2 linked regions of the Stappia indica genome follow. The protein of the gene in region 1 interacts with the protein of each later gene in a pairwise test. Links are inferred from orthologs where the notes say so. Each region holds a gene or a part of one and is shown on either strand. Other genes may lie near its edges.

Region 1 (3,407 bases):
AACCACGTCGCCCGGCTCCTGTGCCAGCGCACCGGAAGTGGCCAGTCCACCGACCAGGCCGCCGGCCAGAAGCGCGGCAAGCGCGGTGCGACGCGCCGTTGCGGCAAAAAAGCGTGTCATGCTCTGTTTCCCTGTCATCTTGTGTTCCGGCAGCCGCCTCTACGGCAGTCCGCCTCTCGCCGGTTGCCTGCGCGCCCGCCGGCAAGCGGTTTGCGCGACGTTGACAACCTCCGGACCCCCTCTTATCTGTCGAGCGTCCCCCTTGGAAGGGCCGGACGCTCCCAGTCGAGCGTGCGTTCGTCTCGCCGCAATGCGGCGGTTGTGAGGCCTGCGCATGTCCGTACCGTCAATCCGATATCCGGGTTGCTGCCAGGACAGGATGCCCCGGCGCGGCCTGACCAAACGATAAGGACCGCCACATGGTCGGCCTCGGCGCACTCGCCAAGAAGCTTTTCGGTTCCGCCAATGACCGCCTGGTCAAGCAGCTGCGGAACCGCGTCACGGCAATCAACGCGCTGGAGGACGAACTCCGGGCCCTCAGCGACGACGACCTCCGCGCCCGCACGGACATGTTCCGCCGCCAGCTCGCCGACGGCGCCAAGCTCGACAGCCTGCTGGAGCCGGCCTTCGCCACGGTCCGCGAGGCCGCCCGCCGCGTTCTCGGCCAGCGCCACTACGATGTGCAGCTGATCGGCGGCATGGTCCTCAACGCCGGACAGATCTCCGAGATGCGCACCGGCGAGGGCAAGACGCTGGTCGCGACCCTGCCGGTCTACCTCAACGCGCTGACGGGCAAGGGCGTCCACGTCGTCACCGTCAACGACTATCTCGCCAGCCGCGACGCGGAATGGATGGGCCGCGTCTACCGCTTCCTCGGCCTTTCCGTCGGCGTCATCGTCCACGGGCTGACCGACGAGGAGCGCAAGGCCGCCTACGCCGCCGACGTCACCTACGGCACCAACAACGAGTTCGGCTTCGACTACCTGCGCGACAACATGAAGTACGAGCGCGGGTCGATGGTCCAGCGCGGCCACAACTTCGCGATCGTCGACGAGGTGGACTCGATCCTGATCGACGAGGCGCGCACGCCGCTGATCATCTCCGGCCCGCTCGAGGACCGCAGCGAGTTCTACAACACGGTCGACGCGCTGATCCCGCATCTTGCGGCGGAGGATTTCGAGCTCGACGAGAAGCAGCGCTCGGCGAGCTTCACCGAGGCCGGCAACGAGAAGCTCGAAGGCCTCCTGCGCGAGCAGGGCCTGCTCAAGGGCGACAGCCTCTATGACGTGGAAAACGTCTCGGTCGTCCACCACCTGCAGCAGGCGCTGAAGGCGCACAAGCTGTTCCAGCGCGACAAGGACTACATCGTGCGCAACCGCGAGGTCGTCATCATCGACGAGTTCACGGGCCGCATGATGCCGGGCCGCCGCTATTCGGAAGGCCTGCACCAGGCGCTCGAGGCCAAGGAGAAGGTGCAGATCCAGCCCGAGAACCAGACGCTGGCCTCGATCACCTTCCAGAACTATTTCCGCCTCTACACCAAGCTTGCCGGCATGACCGGCACCGCCCAGACCGAGGCCGAGGAATTCGCCAACATCTACGGCCTGGAAGTCGTCGACATCCCGACCAATGTCGGCGTGAAGCGCATCGACGATGACGACGAGGTCTACCGGACCGTCGACGAGAAATACAACGCGATCATCGAGCTGATCGAGGACTGCCGCAAGCGCGCCCAGCCGGTGCTGGTCGGCACCACCTCGATCGAGAAGTCCGAGCTGCTCGCCGCCCGCCTCAAGGCCGCCGGCTACAAGCAGGCCGACGTCTCCTCGCCGGCCGCCTTCGAGCCGCTGTTCGCCGGCACCGGCAATGCCGAGCGCATCTTCACGGTGCTGAACGCCCGCTACCACGAGCAGGAAGCCTCGATCATCGCCCAGGCCGGCCTGCCGGGCGCCGTCACCATCGCCACCAACATGGCCGGCCGCGGCACCGACATCCAGCTCGGCGGCAATGCCGACATGCGCATCGAGGACGAGCTCGCCGACATGCCGGCCGGTCCCGAGCGCGACGCCCGCGAGGCAGCGATCCGCGCCCAGGTCGAGGAGCGCAAGCAGCAGGCGCTCGCCGGCGGCGGCCTCTACGTCATCGGCACGGAGCGCCACGAAAGCCGGCGCATCGACAACCAGCTGCGCGGTCGCTCGGGCCGTCAGGGCGACCCCGGCCATTCCAAGTTCTTCCTGTCGCTGCAGGACGACCTGATGCGCATCTTCGGGTCCGACCGCATGGACGGCATGATGCAGAAGCTCGGCCTCAAGGAGGGCGAGGCCATCGTCCATCCCTGGATCAACCGGGCGCTCGCCAAGGCGCAGCAGAAGGTCGAGGCGCGCAACTTCGACATCCGCAAGAACCTGCTGAAGTTCGACGACGTCATGAACGACCAGCGCAAGGTCGTGTTCGACCAGCGCATCGAGCTGATGGACGGCGAGGCGGTGGCCGAGGCGGTGACCGACATGCGCCACGACGTGATCGAGGATCTCGTCGCCAAGCACATCCCCGAGAAGGCCTATGCCGAGCAGTGGGACACCGAAGGCCTGCAGGCCGAGGTGCGACGCCTGCTCAACCTCGACCTGCCGGTCGCCGACTGGGCCAAGGAAGAGGGCATCGCCGAGGAAGAGGTCACCGAGCGCCTGAAGAAGGCGGCCGACGAGGCCATGGCCCGCAAGGTCGGCCAGTACTCGCCCGACATCATGCGCCAGGTCGAGAAAGCCGTGCTGCTGCAGACCCTCGACCACCTGTGGCGCGAGCACCTGGCCAATCTCGATCACCTGCGCTCGGTGGTCGGCTTCCGCGGCTACGCCCAGCGCGATCCGCTGCAGGAGTACAAGACCGAGGCCTTCACCCTGTTCGAGAGCATGCTGGTCAACCTGCGCCAGGCGACCACCGCGCAGCTGATGCGCGTGGAGCTGGTCCAGGAACAGCCGCCCAGCCTGCCGGGCGACGGCAACTTGCCGCCGATGCATGCCGAGCACCGCGACCCACTGACCGGCGAGAACGAGTTCGACGAGGCTTACCTCGCCACCGCCCCCGGAACGCCGCGCGATCCGCAGAATCCCTCGACCTGGGGCAAGGTCGGCCGCAACGAGGCCTGCCCCTGCGGCTCGGGCAAGAAATACAAGCATTGCCACGGAGCCCTTGCCTGAGGAACTCTGGCAAGGATCCGGGTCGCAACGCAAACAACGGCGGGCTGCTCGGCCCGCCGTTTTTTGTGACCAGAGGCCTGTCCTGGAGGGTGAGGCGTTGAAAACCAATCCGACGCTTGAAGCAATCGAGGACTGGCTGATCCGCGAGGCGCTCGGCCAGCCGGACATCGGCGAGATGTTCTCCGGCTTCTGCGAACGCCTCGTCGCCGC
Region 2 (3,070 bases), 220 kb from region 1 along the record:
CATTCCGGTCGCCGCGCACGAAGATGCGCTCGTCGTAGCCGTTCTGGGCGATCGCCTCCAGCTTCGCCACCACTTCGTCGGCGGCGATCTCCGTGTCCTGGATATAGATGCGCCCGTCGGCGGCGACCGAAATCGTGATCGGCTCCGTCGCCCCTTCCAGGGGCTTGGCCTGCGTCTCCGGCAGGTCGAGCGGCACGCCGACGGTGAGCAGCGGCGCCGCGACCATGAAGATGATCAGCAGCACCAGCATCACGTCCACGAAGGGCGTGACGTTGATCTCGCTCATCGGCTGGTGGCGCTTTCGGCGACGGCGGCGACCGGCCTCTTCGGGCGCCGCACCGGCGGACTGCATGCCCATGGGGTCAGCTCCTCTCGTCGATCTGACGCGACAGAATGGCAGAGAACTCGTCGGCGAAGCCTTCCATGCGGGCGGACAGCTTGCCGGCATCCGCCGACAGCTTGTTGTAGGCAATCACCGCCGGAATGGCCGCGAGCAGGCCGAGCGCGGTCGCGAGCAGCGCCTCGGCGATGCCCGGCGCGACGACGGCCAGATTGGTGTTCTTGGAGGCGGCAATCGCCTGGAAGCTGGTCATGATGCCCCAGACAGTGCCGAACAGGCCGATGAAGGGGGCCGCCGAGCCGACGGTCGCCAGCACCAGGAGCCTTGCCTCCAGGCGTTCGGCCTCGCGGGCGATGGTCACGTCCATCACCCGGTCGATGCGCTGGCGCAGGCTGGCGATGGCCGGGCGCGCGCCCTCATGGCTGCGCTTCCACTCGCGCATCGCCGCAATGAACAGCGCTGCCATCGAATGGTTCGCCCGCCCCGACAGGGTGCGATACAGCTCCTCGAGCGACTGGCCGGACCAGAACACGGTCTCGAAGCGGTTCATCTGGCGCTTGGTGCGCGTGAACAGCAGCCACTTGTCGACGATGATCGCCCAGCACCAGATGGATGCGACGACGAGGCCGAGCATCACCAGCTTGACGACGAGATGCGCCTGAAGAAACAGCGCGAAGAAGGACATGTCGCCCTGCGGAGCCGCGAGGGTCGTTTGTGCAAGTTCCACGGGATTCATCTAATTCAGGACCTCTTGCCCGATACCATTGGCGCACATGCCGGATCGGTTGCCGGTTGCCCGTATCGATCGGGCCAGTCGGTTTGTCCGCTGATCGACCGCCTCAATGACGAGCGATTTTGGCGAAACTGGGACTGTTTCCGCCGATAACCTGCGGCATTAAGCCAGCGTTAAGGTTACTGTCGCGTTAAGACAGCGACATGTCGCCGGCAAGGCGCGCGGCAAGCGCAGCCGGCAGGCGGCGCGGCCGCCCTTCAGGAGAAATCACGGCGACCGTCACCTCGGCGGCGAAAAGCAGCGCCCCGTCCCGGCGGATTTCCTGGGCCAGGACGATCCGCGCGCCCCGCGCCTCATCGAGGCGCGTTGCGACCTCCAGCAGGTCGTCGATGCGGGCCGGCGCATGGAAATCGATCTCCATGTGCCGCACGGCGAACGCCAGCGGTTCGCCATGCGCGCCGCTCGCCAGCTCGTTGTGGTGAATGCCGCAAAGGCGCAGGAAATCGGAGCGGCCGCGTTCGGCGAACTTCAGATAGGCGGCGTGATAGACGACGCCGGTGAAATCGGTGTCCTCGTAATAGACCCGCACCGGCAGGACATGCCGTCCGCCCTCCAGCCGGCCGGCAAGATCCGGCCAGCGCGGCGACGCCTCATGTGTCGTCATCGGTGAACAGCCCGAGCTGCGGCACGTTGGAGCCTTGCGGCGCCGCCAGGCCGAGATGCTGGAACGCCTGCGGCGTCAGGATGCGGCCGCGCGGCGTGCGCTGGATATAGCCCTGCTGGATCAGATAGGGCTCGACGATCTCCTCGATAGCGTCGCGCGGCTCCGAAAGGGCCGCGGCGATGGTCTCGATGCCGACGGGACCGCCGCCGAATTTCAGGGCGATCTGGTTCAGGTAGCGCCGGTCGAGCTGGTCGAGGCCGGCACTGTCCACCTCGAGCTGGGTCAGCGCCCGGTCGGCAATCGCCGCATCCACCGTCTCCTGTCCGCCGACCACGGCAAAGTCGCGCACCCGCCGCAGCAGGCGGCCGGCGATGCGCGGCGTGCCGCGTGCGCGCCGGGCGATCTCCCGCGCTCCGTCGTCGCTCATTCCGATGCCGAGAATGCGGGCACCGCGCCGCACGATCAGCTCCAGTTCCTCGGACGTGTAGAATTGCAGGCGGACGGGAATGCCGAACCGGTCGCGCAGCGGCGTCGTCAGGAGGCCGAGCCGCGTCGTCGCCGCAACGAGGGTGAAGCGCGCAAGATCGATCTTCACCGAGCGCGCCGCCGGACCCTCGCCGATGATCAGGTCGAGCTGGAAGTCCTCCATCGCCGGATAGAGCACTTCCTCGACGGCCGGGCTGAGACGATGGATCTCGTCGATGAACAGCACATCGCGCTCTTCCAGGTTGGTCAGCAGCGCGGCGAGATCGCCGGCCTTGGCGATGACCGGTCCGGAGGTCGCACGGAAGTTGACGCCGAGCTCACGCGCCATGATCTGGGCGAGCGTCGTCTTGCCGAGCCCCGGAGGCCCGACAAAGAGCACATGGTCGAGCGCCTCGCCGCGCGCCTTGGCCGCGCCGATGAAGACCTTGAGATTGGCGCGCGCCTGCGCCTGGCCGACGAAGTCGTCGAGCACCTGCGGGCGCATCGTCGTGTCGATCTCGTCGCCGCGCAGTTCGGGCGAGACGAGACGGCCGGCGTCCTCGCTCATCTGGCAAGCTCCTTGAGGCCGAGGCGGATCAGCGTGGCGGCCTCGGCCTCCTCGCCTGCGCTCTTGACGGCAGCGGCCACCGCCGCGCTGGCCTGCGCCTGCTGGTAGCCGAGATTGACGAGGGCAGACACTGCATCGCCCACCGCCGTCGGCACAGCGGCCGAGGCCTGCTGCGAGGCCGCGATGGTGCCGGCATCGACGCTGGCAAAGGCCGGCGCCTTGCTCTTCAGTTCGGTGACGATGCGCTCGGCGACCCGCTTGCCGATGCCCGGCGCGCGGGCGATCTGGGCCGTATCGCCC

What was found. Proteins that work in one complex are often made in the same cells at the same time.
Region 2: the proteins of secA (region 1) and ybgC interact in binary tests that used the Escherichia coli proteins (3 or more experiments, as listed by UniProt). The link is inferred for Stappia indica from one-to-one orthologs.

What each region holds. Positions count from the first base shown.
Region 1 is NZ_CP046908.1:2,359,501-2,362,907, forward strand. The notes cover bases 61-3,397. They hold secA (preprotein translocase subunit SecA), read left to right. Parts: upstream 61-419; coding sequence 420-3,197; downstream 3,198-3,397. Other genes in these bases: GH266_RS11045 (peptidylprolyl isomerase), read right to left, coding at 61-120; GH266_RS11055 (adenylate/guanylate cyclase domain-containing protein), read left to right, coding at 3,295-3,397. Also shown: more of GH266_RS11045, read right to left, coding at 1-60; more of GH266_RS11055, read left to right, coding at 3,398-3,407. UniProt on the Escherichia coli protein: Required for protein export, interacts with the SecYEG preprotein conducting channel.
Region 2 is NZ_CP046908.1:2,142,599-2,145,668, forward strand. The notes cover bases 1-3,000. They hold ybgC (tol-pal system-associated acyl-CoA thioesterase), read right to left. Parts: upstream 1,738-3,000; coding sequence 1,264-1,737; downstream 1-1,263. Other genes in these bases: tolR (protein TolR), read right to left, coding at 1-358; tolQ (protein TolQ), read right to left, coding at 363-1,076; ruvB (Holliday junction branch migration DNA helicase RuvB), read right to left, coding at 1,724-2,770; ruvA (Holliday junction branch migration protein RuvA), read right to left, coding at 2,767-3,000. Outside these bases: more of ruvA, read right to left, coding at 3,001-3,070.